2 regions of the Trinickia violacea genome follow, and region 1 is predicted to be linked to the other one. Evidence: riboswitches for the same ligand, from Rfam matches in the RefSeq annotation. Region 1 holds a riboswitch; the other holds the start of a gene.

Evidence for each region. A riboswitch is a leader RNA that binds a small molecule or an ion and turns the genes downstream of it on or off. The one in region 1 is predicted to bind thiamine pyrophosphate.
Region 2: another riboswitch for thiamine pyrophosphate. It lies ahead of thiC (phosphomethylpyrimidine synthase ThiC); the one in region 1 lies ahead of FAZ95_RS19875 (FAD-dependent oxidoreductase).

The regions. Positions count from the first base shown of each region.
Region 1 is NZ_CP040077.1:4,339,693-4,347,301, forward strand. Features, by position in the region: gene thiE (thiamine phosphate synthase) at 1-1,110, opposite strand, end outside; gene FAZ95_RS19865 (thiazole synthase) at 1,107-1,922, opposite strand; gene thiS (sulfur carrier protein ThiS) at 2,045-2,242, opposite strand; gene FAZ95_RS19875 (FAD-dependent oxidoreductase) at 2,266-3,471, opposite strand; TPP riboswitch at 3,600-3,717, opposite strand; gene FAZ95_RS19880 (ABC transporter ATP-binding protein/permease) at 4,106-5,866, shown strand; gene FAZ95_RS19885 (SDR family NAD(P)-dependent oxidoreductase) at 5,863-6,696, shown strand; gene FAZ95_RS19890 (MFS transporter) at 6,863-7,609, shown strand, end outside.
Region 2 is NZ_CP040077.1:1,817,072-1,824,680, reverse strand. Features, by position in the region: gene FAZ95_RS08240 (molybdopterin-dependent oxidoreductase) at 1-148, opposite strand, end outside; gene FAZ95_RS08235 (cytochrome b/b6 domain-containing protein) at 178-819, opposite strand; gene FAZ95_RS08230 (DUF1223 domain-containing protein) at 844-1,728, opposite strand; gene FAZ95_RS08225 (hypothetical protein) at 1,941-2,372, opposite strand; TPP riboswitch at 2,592-2,719, shown strand; gene thiC (phosphomethylpyrimidine synthase ThiC) at 2,791-4,722, shown strand; gene FAZ95_RS39245 (hypothetical protein) at 4,914-5,408, shown strand; gene FAZ95_RS08210 (L-lactate permease) at 5,620-7,221, shown strand; gene FAZ95_RS08205 (DMT family transporter) at 7,505-7,609, shown strand, end outside.

The DNA of each region.
Region 1 (7,609 bases):
CGCGAATTTTTGCTGCAACGCAACGACCGCCGCGGCGGGGTCCGCAGCCTCGGTCACGGCGCGCACGACCGCCGCGCTGGCGACGCCCGTCGCGAGCACGTCGGCCAGCACGGCGCCGTCGATGCCGCCGATCGCCACGAGCGGCACGACGCCCTCGAGCAAGCGCACGTAGCGGGCGAGCCTCGCCAAGCCCTGCGGGGCGGTCGGCATCACTTTCGTGGTGGTCGGGAAGACCGCGCCGAGCGCGATGTAGCTCGGCTTGAAGTGAAGCGCGGTCAGCATCTCGTAATAACCGTGCGTCGACAGGCCGAGGCGCAGGCCGGCTGCCGCGATCGCCTGGAGATCGGCCGTATGGACGTCCTCCTGGCCGAGATGCACGCCGTAAGCGCCCGCCGCGACCGCTTCGCGCCAGTGATCGTTGATGAAAACCTGGGCGTCGTGCTCGCGGCCCGCCGTCACGCAGCGTGAGATTTCGGCAGCCAGGACGTCGGGCTCGGCGCGCTTCAAACGCAATTGGGTGGTCTTCACGCCGTAGTCCAGCACGCGCTCGACCCAATCGGCACTCGGCAGCACCGGATAGAGGCCGAGCCGCTCGGGACAACGCGGGAACGCGGGCGTCGGCGCCGCCGGCAAGCCGGCGACGCGCGGAAAGCGGGACAGATCGACCGGCCAGGCGTCGTCGGCGCGCGTTTCGTCGCCGTCGCGCCACGCTAGTGCGAGCACGAGCGCGTCGTGCGCTTCAAAGCCGCAGTCGAGGAAGCCCGCGAGCGCGGCGAGCCAATCCTCGGCGAGCGGGCCCGCGCTTTCCAGCGCGTAACGGACCTCGCCGAGACGCAGCGTCACGTCGCCGGAAGCCGCCTCGATCACGCCCGCGCCGTTCGCGAGCCAGTGGTCGAGGCTGCCGGTGTGACCAGGAGCGCCTGCCTTCTGTTCGGTGAAAACGATGAGATCGCCGGCGCGCGGTTCATCCGGGGCGATCAGGCAAATGCGCCACGGCGCGTTCGCGGCCGGCCAATCGCCGAGCCGCGCGCGGATGCGCTCCGCGGCTTCGGTCAATTCGTCAGCGGGCGGCCAGAAGATTTCGCGATCGGGAAACGATAAGGTCCTCATGCCGAGCCCCCCGCGTGATGCCAGAACGGCATGCCGACCACCGGCGTGCTCGCCTGCGCGCTGTCGCGCTCGGCCATCGGACCGGCCAGATAAGCGCTGCGCCCTGCCTCGGCGGCCTGCGCGAACGCACGCGCCATCACGGGCGGATGCGTCGCCTGCGACACGGCCGTGTTCAGCAGCACGCCATCGAAACCCCACTCCATCACCTGGCACGCATGCGAGGGCACGCCAAGCCCGGCGTCGACGATCAGCGGCACGTCCGGCAGACGCTCGCGCAGCACGCGCAGCCCATACGGATTGACGACGCCCTTGCCCGTTCCGATCGGCGCGCCCCACGGCATCAGCGCCTCGCAGCCCGCGTCGAGCAGACGCCGGCCGATCACGAGATCCTCCGTGCAATACGGCAGCACCTTGAAGCCGTCCTTGACGAGCTTCGCCGCCGCTTCGACCAAGCCGATCGGATCGGGCTGCAGCGTGTAGTCGTCGCCGATCAGCTCGAGCTTGATCCAATCGGTTTCGAAGACTTCGCGCGCCATCTGCGCCGTCGTCACCGCTTCGGCGACGCTCTGGCAGCCAGCCGTGTTCGGCAGGAGCGGCACGCCGTGGCGCTTGAGCAAATCAAAGAAGCCGGCTTCGGCAGTATCGGCGTTCATCTGGCGGCGCAGCGCCACCGTGACCATGCCGGGCTTCGCGGCCGCGATCGAATCGGACAGCGACTGCAGCGACGGATAGCGCGACGTGCCGAGCAGCACGCGGCTCGCGAAAGTTTCGCCGTACAGCGTCAGCGAATCGGCGGCGAGGTTGGAAGTCATCGGAGAATCCTTGGGCTCAGGCGGCGGACTGCGGTCGATCGAGGCGTCGATTGCGCAGCCGCTCGAACCAATGAGGCAACAGTAAGAGCGAATGGTCGAATGGTCGTTGTTATCCGGCCGCGTCAGCCGCCGGCAACGGGTTGGACGACGTCGAGCTTGTCGCCCGCCTGCAACGCGCGCGCCGCATGCTGCGCGCGCGCGACGAAGTCGCCGTTGAGCGCGACCGCGAACGGCGGGCGCGCGCCGAACGCGGCGAGCGCGTCGGCGATGCTCGCGCCTTCCGGCAGCGACAGCAGCTTTTGATTGATCTGGATATCCATGGCTTTCTGAATCTGAGTCGGGTTCAGGCTTCGGCGCGCGGCATCGTCCGCTCGGACGCGTTCGATCCCCCAAAGGGACCGGCAACGCTCCGCTGGTGCAGCATCGGCGCCCAGCGATCGTTGGCGCGCCATTCGGCGAACGCGTCGGCATCGGCGATGCGCGCTTCGAGCAGCGCACCCGCGAGCCGCGCCGCGCATGCACTGACTTCGGGCACGATCATGTAGCCGTGCCGGTAGAGGCCGTTCACCGATAGCGTCGTCGCGCCATCCCACGTGATCGCCGGACGATGGTCCGGCAGCGTCGGACGGCACTGCGAATTCAATTCGAGGATGCGAGCTTCGCCGAAGCCGGGGTGCACCGAAAACGCCGCGCTCAGCAACTCGAGCGCCGAGCGCACGCTGACGGGCGACATGTCTTCGCCTTCGATCTCGGTCGCGCCGATCACGTAGATGTCGTTCTGCTTCGGCGCGATGTAGAGCGGATAGCGCGGGTGCAGCAACCGCACCGGCCGCGAGAGCCCGATGCCGGGCGCGTGGATGCGCGCCACTTCGCCGCGAATGCCGCGCAATGCGGGCAGCACCGGCTTCGCGCCGAGTCCGCGGCAATCGATCGTGATGCGCGCGTCCGGCAACGCGCGCTCGTCGACGCTCGTATTCCAGTGCGTCGCCACGCCGCGCTCGGAAAGACCTGCGGCCAGCGCGGAAAGCACTTGGCGATTGTCGAGCTGCCCTTCGCGCGGCAGCAGCAATCCTTGGTGAAAGCGTCCGCCGAGCGCCGGCTCGGCCTCGTCGACCTGCGCGCCGGAAAGCGTCAAAAACCCGCCGTCGAACAGCGGCGCCGGCGCATTCGCGCGCACGCGCCGCTCGAACAGAGACGCCTCGGCGCGGTCGGAGTGATGCCAGACGACGAGCGTACCGTTGCGCTGGAAGTAGACCGGTTCAGGCAATTGAGCGAGCAGCTTGGGCCACGCGTCGAGCGACTCGGCGCCAAGCTCGGTGATCAGCAGCTCGGCGCTCGCCGCTTCGGCGAGCGGCGCGAGCATGGCCGCCGCGACCCAGGCAGCCGCGCCTGAGCCCGCCGCATCGCCACGCTCATAAAGCGCCACGCTATGACCTTCGCCCGCGAGCCGCCAAGCCAGCAAACGACCGCACAGCCCGCCGCCGAGCACGGCGAAATCCGGGCGGCTTGAAACGGCTTTCGAGGAAACAACTGAAGATTGAACGCTCATCGGATCGATCCTTTCTGTACGGCAAAACGCACGTACCCAAGGACGAAACCGGCGGGTAAGGCCGGCCGGACGTTAGGCCCACATAGGGTGGACGCAGCCCGGCGGGAATCGAAATCCAATGGAAGCCAAGGGGGCTTCCGGAAACTTCCCGCGCCGGTATTACCCGGATCGGGTGCAAAGGGTCTCTCTCAGCCTTACCGCGGTATTACCGTGCCGCCCGCATGCAAAGCACCCCTGTTTCGTCGACGGCCATTAGACCATAAAAGGCGAAACCGCCGCAAACGGGAATGTCCCGTACCCCGGGGCCAGGTCAACAAAATGAGATAACTTGCCCCAATTTCTTACCCTCCCCCAAAGCGGCCGGAACACCCTGTAACGATAGTCCGCGAACGTTATTAAGACAGGCGCGACTGTCTGGCACAATGCCGTGAGCACAGACGCGTGCATCGGACGCGTAACCGGCGCGCACTCGAGCCCGGCACGGTCAAGCCTTGCGTCTGTCCACCCAGCCGGACCCGCTCGCCAGGACCGTTAAGACTCTTTTAAGAGGCTCACGCAAAAATCAGGCGTTTCGTGCCGCCTTCGTGCGGCACGCGTCGCCATTGCCGTGAGCCGGCACTACATCGGGAAGCTCATGAACCCAACCCTTTCCAAGTCCTCGCCAAGCGGCGTGCCGCGAGATTCAGACAAGATCTCCGCGTGGAGCCTGATCAAGCCCTATTGGGTGTCCGAAGAATGGAAGATCGCGTGGGGATTGTTGATCACGATCATCGCGATCAACCTCACCAGCGTCTGGCTGAACGTGAAGTTCAACACCTGGAACGGCGAGTTCTACAACGCCTTGCAGGCCAAGAACGTCCACGAGTTCCCGCACCTGATGATCGTCTTCACGGTCATCGTGTTCGCGTTGATCATCCTGTTCGTGTACGGCCGGTACCTGCGCCAGATGCTCGGGTTCCGCTGGCGCCAGTGGCTCACGCAGCGCTTCCTCGAAGAATGGCTCGGCGATGCCGCGTTCTACCGGATCGAGCGTGACCGCCTTGCCGACAACCCCGACCAACGTATCAGCGACGACCTTCAGTCGTTTGCGACCAGCACGCTGGCGCTGTCGCTCGATTTGCTGTCGACGGTCGTGACACTCATCTCGTTCGTGACCATCCTCTGGGGACTCGCAGGCGCGCTGACCGTCACGCTCGGCGGCATGCCGATCGTCATTCCCGGCTACATGGTCTGGGTTGCCGCGCTCTATGCGCTGGGCGGTTCGTACGTCATCTACAAGCTCGGCCACCCGCTCGTCTCGATCACGTATCAGCAACAGAAGGTTGAGGCGGATTTCCGCTTCGGCCTGATTCGGGTGCGCGAAAACGCCGAGCAGATTGCCTTTTACGATGGCGAAGCGACCGAGCGAGCCGTCGCGGGCAATGTCTTCCAGCGCATTCGCGATAACTGGTGGCGCGTGATGAAGTACACCAAGCGCCTGAGCTTCGTGCTGAGCTTCTACGGCCAGATCGCCATCATCTTTCCGATCGTCGTGGCGGCGCCCCGCTATTTCGCCGGCGCGTTCACGTTCGGCGTGCTGATGCAGATCCAGAATGCCTTCGGCACCGTCAGCGATTCGTTCTCCTGGTTCATCAACAGTTACTCGACTTTGGTCGAGTGGCGCGCCACCGCGAACCGTCTGCGCGAATTCAAGCGCGTGATGGGCGCGACGCACCTGAAGGAATCGATCCTGCCCGCCACCGAGCACGGCGGCATCAACCTGCACTACGTCGATTCGAACGCGCTCACCACCGACGGCCTGAAGCTCGCGCTGCCCAACGGCACCGAGCTCACGACGATCGGCAGCGTCGCGATCAAGCCGGGCTCGCGCTGGCTCGTGCGCGGACCGTCGGGCGCGGGCAAGAGCACGCTGATGCGAGCCCTCGCGGGCCTCTGGCCGTTCGGCGACGGGGCGATCGACGCGCCCGTCGACGCGCGCATGATGTTCATCCCGCAGCAGAGCTATCTGCCGATCGGCACGTTGAAGGCGGCGCTCGCGTATCCGTCGCCAGCCGATACCTTCACCGATGACGAGTGCCGCGAGGCGCTACGCGTGTGCCGCCTCGACGATTACGTCGATCGCCTCGGCGAGTCGGCGCACTGGCAGCGCGTGCTCTCGCCAGGCGAGCAGCAGCGTCTCGCGGGCGCGCGCGTGCTGCTCCACAAGCCCGACTACCTGTTCCTCGACGAAGCGACGAGCGCGCTCGATGCCGAAAACGAAGCGCGCCTCTATCACCTCTTCAACGAGCGGCTGCCGAAGGCGGCGATCGTGAGCATCGCGCATCGCGAATCGCTCGCGGCATTCCATGATGAGACGCTCGAGATCGAGCGCTCAGCCGAGCGCGCCGTCGCATGAACGCGCCCGGAGGGCCTGCCGGCGAGCGCCCGCTCGGGGAGACCGCGGTCGAAGCCCGCGGCGCCTCCGCGTTCGATCGCGTCGTCCTGATTACCGGCGCGGGCTCCGGAATCGGCGCGGCCCTGGCCCGGCAGATCGCCGCGCCTCGTATCGGCTTGATGCTGCACTCGCGCGGCGCCGATGCCGAATCGCGCAAGCGGCTCGAAGCCGTCGCGGCGCGCTGCGTCGAGCTCGGCGCGACGTGCGCGACCGTGCACGGCGATCTCGCCGAGCGCGGCGCGCCGGAACATATCGTCCACAGCGCGCTTGCGAAGTTCGGCGCGCTCGATCAACTCGTGGCCAACGCCGGCCACGCTCAGCGCCAGACGCTCGCGTCGCTCGACTCCGATACGCTCGCCGAATCGTTCGCTTCGATGCCGGGTGCGTTCGCGGCGCTCGTGAGGCGCGCGGCCGCCGCGCTCGAAACGTCGAGCTGCGCGCGCGTGGTCGCGGTCAGCTCGTTTGTCGCGCATCGCTATCGCGCGGACGCGCCGTTCGCTGCGACCGCGGCGGCCAAGGCCGCGCTCGAATCGCTCGTCAAGACGGCCGCGGCCGAACTCGCGCCCCACGGCATCACGGTGAACTGCGTCGCGCCCGGCTATACGCGCAAGGATCGCGGGCCGGCGCCCGAGAACGCCGCCATCTGGACGCATGCGGAGCAGGCGACGCCGCTTAGCCGCGTCGCCGATCCGGCCGACGTCGCCGCGCTGATCGCATTCCTGCTTTCCGATGCGGCGCGTCATATCACCGGTCAGGTGATTCATGTCGACGGCGGATTGACGTTGGGCTGACCGTTTCCTTTCGCCCTCCCCGCCATGGTTGCGCGCGCAACCATCGCACGCCGCACATGCTCCCCCTTCGCTTTTTGATCACTGGCCCGTCCGTCTAAGCCCGCCGTAAAATACCCGCCAAACCAAGGCGGGTCTCCTCGACCTGCACTAAAAGGAGACCTACCCGATGCGGTCCATCCAATGGTTCACCGAATTGTCGACGCGCGAGCGCCGCACGCTCTACGCCGGGTTCGGCGGTTATGCGGTCGATGCCTTCGACTTCATGATCTACTCGTTCCTGATCCCCACGCTGATCGCGACCTGGGGCATGACGAAGAGCGAAGCGGGCATGATCGCGACGAGTTCGCTGATCTCATCGGCGGCAGGCGGCTGGCTCGCCGGCATCCTCGCCGATCGTTACGGCCGCGTGCGCGTGCTGCAATGGACGATCGCCACTTTCGCGCTCTTCACCTGCCTGTCCGGCTTCACGCACTCGTTCTGGCAACTGCTCACGACGCGCACGCTGCAAGGCATCGGCTTCGGCGGCGAATGGTCGGTCGTGACGATCATGATGGCCGAGACGATCCGCTCGCCCGAGCATCGCGCAAAGGCCGTCGGCACCGTTCAGAGCAGCTGGTCGTTCGGCTGGGGCGCCGCGGCCATCCTCTACTGGGCCTTCTTCGCGCTCCTGCCCGAGCAATACGCGTGGCGCGCGTGCTTCTGGATCGGTATCGTGCCGGCGCTGTGGATTCTCTATATCCGCCGCAACGTGAGCGATCCCGACATCTTCCTGGCGACGCGCCGCGCGCGCGACGCGGGGCTCGACACCTCCCATTTCCTGCAGATCTTCACGGGGCCGCACTTGAAGGCGACCCTCCTCGGCAGCGCGCTCTGCACGGGGATGCTCGGCGGCTACTACGCGATCACCACGTGG
Region 2 (7,609 bases), 2.3 Mb from region 1:
GACCGCCGAGCGTCAGCACCCGCTTGCCGAACGCGCGGCGCGACGGCAAGGCGAGTTCGCGCCGCGCGTCGGTCAGGATCGCGTGGCGGTCGAGCTTGCTGACGCCTGCCACATCCTTTGCGAAATTGGGATCGGTTGGATTCACCATGATCGACCTCCGCCTATCGTCCTAATGTGTTATCGGCCGCGCAGCATCGCGATCAGCGAGCGCGGCACGAGCGCGACCATCACGAGATGCACGACGAGAAACGCGAACAACACCCACATCGCAAAGAAGTGCACGACGCGCGCCGAATCGTAGCCGCCCATCAGTTCGCGCAACAGCGGAAACTGCACCGACTTCCAGATCGCGAGGCCGGACAGCACGAGCACGATCAAGTCGATGATCACGACCAGGTAAGCGAGCTTCTGCACCGCGTTGTAGTGGCGCAGATCCGCGTGCGACAGCTTGCCGGTCAGCGCGCTCGCGAGATCGCGGATCACCGCGCGCGGCGAAAGCGGAAAGAACGTGCGAAAGAAACGGCCGCTCGCGACGTTCAGCACGAGATAAACGATCCCGTTGAAGAGGAGCAGCCACATCGCCGCGAAGTGCCACTGCAGCGCGCCGCCGAGCCAGCCGCCGAGCGCGAACTTGGGCGGGAACATGAAGCTCGAGAAGATCGGCGACGCGTCGTAGATCTGCCAGCCCGAAAGCATCATCGTGATCGCGGCGAGCGCGTTGAGCCAGTGCGTGATGCGGACCCAGGCCGGATGAACGGGCGCGTCGCGCCGTTGGTGCAGCGTCTCGGCGGGTCTCGCGCGAGCATGCGATGTGGACATCGTGGCCTCCCATGTCGGCCGAAGTTAACGGCAAGCCGGCAGATCGGCGGCTTGCAACACGTCGCCGGTCGCCGCGTCCTCGATGAACGCGGCGACGCCGAAGCGGCCGGGCGACGCCGTATCGCTGGCGTCCGCGGCAACCACGACGTTGCGCCGAATCCGCGCGACGCCGCCGACGAGCGGCACCGGCCCGAGCCATGCGCGCACGACGCGGTCGTGATGCAGCGTCGCGCCATGGTTCTCGCCCGCGTCGACCTGCGAGCTGAGCTGATTCTCATAGACCGCGACGTAGGCGTTCAGCGTGCGCGGCGCAGTCGAGCGCGCGGTGAATTGCGCGTCGACGCCGAGCCCTTGCGGATTCACCGCGGCCGCGGCCCCTGAACCCGCGCCGCTCGCCCCGCCCGCCTGACTCGCCGCGCCAGGCGTAACCGGCGCAAGGCGAATCGCCACATCGGCTTGCGCGGGCTGAGCCGCCAGTTCGCGAAGACGCCCGTCGAAGTCCGACGCGCCCCAGTCGCGCAATTCGCGGCCAGCGACAAACACTTCAGGCGTATAGATCAGATGGCCGCCCGCAAAAGCGGCGAGATTCTCCTGCCGCTCGGTGAAGCGATGCTGCGAGAAGCGATCGGTCCAGCCGAGGCGGTTCCAGTAGTCGACGTGCAACTCCAACGGCACGATGTCCGCGCCCGGGCTGCCGCCATGCAATTGACTGAGCCAGCGATCGGCCGGCGGGCAACTGCTGCATCCTTCGCTGCTGTAAAGCTCGACGAGCGCGACGCGATGCGCGGGACTGTGCGCGCTGCACGCGACGCCTGCCAGAGCGAGTCCGTTTGCGCCGAGCGAAAGCGGCAGCGCGATCGCCCATGCCGCCCACCGCCATATCGTTGTCGTGCGTGTCCTAGTGTGCATGATGCTGCTCCTCGACCTACGAAATGTACGTTAGTCGAGCGCACGCAAAAGAGATGACAGCGCCGGCGATATTTTTAAAAAGGGGACGACCGCGCGGACGGCGCCCCCCGGACAGCCGCACCTCGGAGGCCCGCCCCGAGGTGCGGCACCCGTCGGATGGCCGCCCCGCGGAGCGCCGCCCGACGGATGGCCGCCCTCGGATCGCCGCCCGGTCAGTTATAGCTCATGACCATCGTGACCGGCTTGGCGGCGGTCTGCGGACCACCGTGCGGCACCGTCAACGACAGCACCCCACCCTCGGGGCTCAGGTGATAGCTCCCGCCCGGCTGCCACGGAAAGGCTCGCCCTTTCGGGTCGACGAAGCGCGTCACAACATCGTCCTTGACGTTGGGTCCGATCGTCGAGCGCGCGGCGTCGTTCGCGACGAACGACACGTCCGCGCCCGGCACCCCGCCATTCGGCGCCGCGAACGTCAGCTGCACGCCGTTGCTCGTGCGGATCGCCTCCAGCGCGCCCCCCTTCGCGGCCGGCCCGATCGGCGCACTGCTGATGTCGAAACCCGGCTCGACGATGCTGCCGATAAACGTGATAGTGCCGCCGGATCCGCTCGTCGGGCCGGCCGCCGCCAGCATCGGCATTGTCACGGCAGCCGCCGCACACAAAGCCGTGGCGATCAGGGTCGTGGGGTGAAAGGTACGCACGCGCATCATGGACTCCCGGTTGAATGCCGCTTGGCGGCTGAATGGTTGTTCACAACTGTTTATCGGTACCGCATCAAAACTCTGAAGACATCCAACCGTCGCGCTTCCACACTTACAAGATTGCCGGTTGCCAACCTGCGGCGACCCGGTGTATCTTGTGCGCTGCTAACGCGGGGGTCCTGTGTTGCGCTAGAGCTGATAGTTCATAGCAATGGCGTTGCGCGGGTGAGAAATACCCTTTGAACCTGATCTGGATAATGCCAGCGCAGGGATGCGTAAGGGCTTCACCGCAGTTCACCGCGCCAAACCTGCCCTACCTTCCTCTCGTCTCCTGCTTAGCAACCCACATCAGGAGATATGCATGAACGCCAACCCCAAATTCATTTCCGCCGACGCGCACGTGGATGCTGCCGCCGTCGAGCCGTTGCCGAACTCCCGAAAGGTCTATGTGACCGGATCGCGCCCCGACATTCAGGTGCCGATGCGCGAAATCTCTCAGGCCGATACGCCGACTGCCTTCGGCGGGGAAAAGAATCCCCCCATCTACGTGTACGACACTTCTGGCCCGTATTCTGATCCCAAAAATAAGATTGATGTACGCCGGGGTCTTCCCGCATTGCGCGAGAACTGGATTGACGAGCGCAGCGACACGGAAACGCTGCCGGGCCTGACGAGCGAGTACGGACGCGAGCGCGCGGCCGATCCGGCCACCGCGCAACTGCGTTTTCCGGGCCTGCACCGCACGCCGCGCCGCGCCAAAGCGGGCGCCAACGTGTCGCAAATGCATTACGCGCGCCGCGGCATCATCACGCCGGAAATGGAGTTCATCGCGATCCGCGAGAACCAGCGCCGCGCCGAGTACCTCGAGAGCCTCAAGGCGAGCGGCCCGAACGGCGCGAAGCTCGCCGCGATGATGGGCCGCCAGCACCCGGGCCAGGCGTTCGGCGCCGCGGCCTTCGGCCCGAACGCGCTCACCGAGATCACCCCTGAGTTCGTGCGCGAGGAAGTGGCGCGCGGCCGCGCGATCATCCCCGCGAACATCAATCACCCGGAAAGCGAACCGATGATCATCGGCCGCAACTTCCTCGTGAAGATCAACGCGAACATCGGCAATTCAGCGGTGACCTCCTCCATCGGCGAGGAAGTCGACAAGATGACGTGGGCGATCCGCTGGGGCGGCGACACGGTGATGGACCTGTCGACGGGCAAGCACATCCACGAAACGCGCGAATGGATCATCCGCAACAGCCCGGTGCCGATCGGCACGGTGCCGATCTATCAAGCATTGGAAAAGGTCAACGGCAAGGCCGAAGACCTGACCTGGGAAATCTTCCGCGACACGCTGATCGAACAGGCCGAGCAAGGCGTCGACTACTTCACGATCCACGCGGGCGTGCTGTTGCGCTATGTGCCGCTGACGGCGAACCGCATGACCGGCATCGTCTCGCGCGGCGGCTCGATCATGGCGAAGTGGTGCCTCGCGCATCACAAAGAAAGCTTCCTCTACGAGCACTTCGAAGACATCTGCGAAATCATGAAGGCCTACGACGTGAGCTTCTCGCTCGGCGACGGCCTGCGTCCCGGCTCGATCTACGACGCCAACGACGAAGCCCAGCTCGGCGAATTGAAGACGCTCGGCGAGCTCACGCAGATCGCATGGAAGCACGACGTGCAGGTGATGATCGAAGGCCCGGGCCACGTGCCGATGCAGCTCATCAAAGAGAACATGGATCGGCAGCTCGACTGGTGCGACGAGGCGCCGTTCTACACGCTCGGGCCGCTCACCACCGATATCGCCCCGGGCTACGACCACATCACGTCGGGCATCGGCGCGGCGATGATCGGCTGGTTCGGCACCGCGATGCTTTGCTACGTGACGCCGAAGGAGCACCTCGGCCTGCCGAACAAGGACGACGTGAAGGAAGGCATCATCACGTACAAGCTCGCGGCCCACGCGGCGGACTTGGCGAAAGGCCATCCTGGCGCGCAAGTGCGCGACAACGCGCTGTCGAAAGCGCGCTTCGAGTTCCGCTGGGAAGACCAGTTCAACCTCGGCCTCGATCCGGACAAGGCGCGCGAATTCCACGACGAAACGCTGCCGAAGGATTCGGCGAAGGTCGCGCACTTCTGCTCGATGTGCGGCCCGCACTTCTGCTCGATGAAGATCACTCAGGACGTGCGCGAGTTCGCGGCTGCCCAGGGCATCACGGAGGACGTGGCGCTCAAGAAAGGCATGGAAGTGAAAGCCGTCGAGTTCGTCAAGAGCGGCTCGGAGATCTATCAGAAGCAGTGAACGCTGCCGCTTGAACCGAGCTGAGACAACAAGCCCGCCTCGTGCGGGCTTTTTGCTGCTTATGCACGCACGCTTGAAACGATCCGTAACCGGCACGCCGTGCCGCCGCTGCGGCATTGGCGTACAGTGCTCGCACGACGTCCGCCTCGCGCCAGGTCAGCGGGACGTTTCGATTCAAGGAAGCGCGTGTCATGAGTGTCAAATTAGCCGCGACGGCACTTGCCGGCGCCGTGTCGCTGGCCGGATGCTACTACGGACCCTACGGATACGATCCATACGGCGGCTACTACTATCCGACCGTGCCCGCTGCCGCAACGCAGCAAGCGGTGCCGGTCGCGCCCCCGCCGAGCGCCGCAGCCCATCCTCCGCCGCCGAACCAGCCGCCTCCTCCGCCGGCCTCCGCCTATGCGGAGGCACCGCCCGCGCAGTACGCCGTCGCGGATGTTCCAAGCAGCTACTACTACGCAGCCCCCGCGTACTATCCGGCGTACCCCGCGTACTATCCGGCGTACCCGGCCTACCCCGCCTACTACGGCTACCCGTATTGGGGAGGACCGTCCATCTCGATCGGCGTCGGCGGCTGGTGGGGCGGCCACGGCTGTTGCTGGGGCGGCTGGCACGGCGGCGGCTACTGGCATGGCGGCGGCGGCGGCTGGCATGGCGGCGGCGGGTGGCACGGCCACTGAGCTTCGCAGCGTCCGTCCAGCCGGCTGACCGGGCCCGCTCCAGCACCCGTCGATCCCTCCCCCGCGCATTCATTAAGGCCGTACTTACCCGTCTTGACTGAGCCGCTTCGCCTTCTATGCTTGGAAGCGCGGTAAAAGACCAAGAGACCAACAGGCCAAAAACCTGTTCAGCGGCACACAACCGGCATCGAACAACAACGAAGGAGCCGAGATGTTCCATCAATTGCTCACCCCGATCGGCAATGCCCTATTGCCATCGTTCATCGTAGCGATCCTCCCCATCGTCGTCGTACTGGTCCTGCTCGGCTGGGCCCGGCGGCCCGCATGGCAGGCATCGCTCGCGGGCCTCGTCGTGGGGTTCGTCATCGCGATCGCCGGCTGGCAGTTTCCGGTCGGCCTCGCGATCAACTCGGTCGTCGCGGGCGCGGTGTTCGCGGTCTGGCCGGTGATGTGGATCGTCTTCAACGCGATCGTGCTCTACAACATCGCGCAGCGCTCCGGCCGCTTCGCGGCGTTCCGCATGTGGATGATCGACAACCTGCCGAACGACCGGCGCATCGTGCTCGTCGTCATCGGTTTTTCGTTCGGCGCGCTGCTCGAAGGCATTTCCGGATTCGGCACGCCGATTGCGATCACGAGTTCGCTCTTGATCCTGCTCGGCTTCCCAACGCTCGAGGCGCTGACCTTCACGCTGATCTTCAACACCGCGCCGGTCGCGTTCGGCGCGCTCGGCGTGCCGATCACCGTGCTCGGCGCGGTCACCCACCTGCCCGTCGACTCGCTCGGCAAGATGGTCGGCCGGCAACTGCCGTTCTTCGCGCTGCTGCTGCCGTTCTACGTGATTGCCGTGTACGCGGGCGTTCGTAACATGCTGCGAATCTGGCCGGTGCTGCTAGTGTCGGGCGCGAGCTTCGCGCTCACGCAGTTCGTCACGTCCAACTACATCAACTACAGCCTGACCGATGTGCTGTCCTCGCTCGTGTCGCTGATCCTCACGATCGGCTTCTTGCGCGTCTGGAAACCGGCCGCCGACGCGCAGTTCGCAGTGAATGTCGATCGCGTGGGCGAAGTGCGTGGCAAGGTCGGCGGCTGGCAGGGGTGGATTCCTTGGCTGGTCGTCTCGGCGGTCGTCATCGTTTGGACCATCGCGAAGATCTTTGCGATCGGCGACATCAAGGTGCCGTGGCCCGGCCTCGATAAAGCGGTCTACATCACCCTGTACAACACGCCCTACGGCGCCATCTGGGACTTCCAGCCGCTTGCGACCGGCACCGCGATTCTCGTCGCGTCGATCATCACCGCATTCATCGTCAGGCTCCCGGTTCGCGAGTTCTTCAACGCGATCGTCGATACCTGGGTGCAAACGCGCATCGCCATTGTCACCGTGGCGACGATCGTCGGCCTTGCCTATCTGATGAACTACTCGGGGCTGAACTACACACTCGGTCTCGGCGTGGCCTCGGTCGGCGCGTTCTTCCCGCTCGTATCGGCGTTCCTCGGATGGGTCGCCGTGTTCCTGTCGGGCAGCGATACGTCGGGCAACGCGCTGTTCGGCAATCTGCAGGTGGTGGCCGCGCATCAGGCGAACCTGAACCCGGTGCTGATGGCGGCGACGAACTCGTCGGGCGGCGTGATGGGCAAGATGATCTCGCCGCAGAACATTTCGACCGGCGTCGCGACCACCGAGCTCAAAGGCAAGGAAGGTCTCGTATTCGCGAAGACATTCAAGCACTCGATCCTGCTGACGGTGGTGCTCGGCATCCTCGTGTGGCTGCAGCAGAACGTGTTGACCGGGATGATTCCGCCGCACTGACGCGGCAATATCCGGGTCGTTCCACGTCGGTTTGCGCTACATTCTCCCTTCACCGAGACTCACTGCGCAGACCGGCCCCCTCTTCCTCGTCAACCCGTCGCAAACCCTTCTGGCACGGCCGTTTCACGCAATCGGCTGCGCGTTTTTTTGCAAGCCCATTCGTAGCGAAATTGGCCCGCTTTTTGCCGTTTCTTGCTGTTTCATCGCAGCGTGAAATATCGGCGGCGAGCCGGTGATAAGATGCGTGCGCATCCTGTCCCGATCGCTTCAATACGCCTCCTCGATGAAAGTCCAAAACGTTGTCCAGCTCATGGTGCTCGCCGCACTGTGGGGCGCGTCATTTCTCTTTATCCGCGTCGGCGTGACCGAGTTCGGCGTGGCGCCGCTG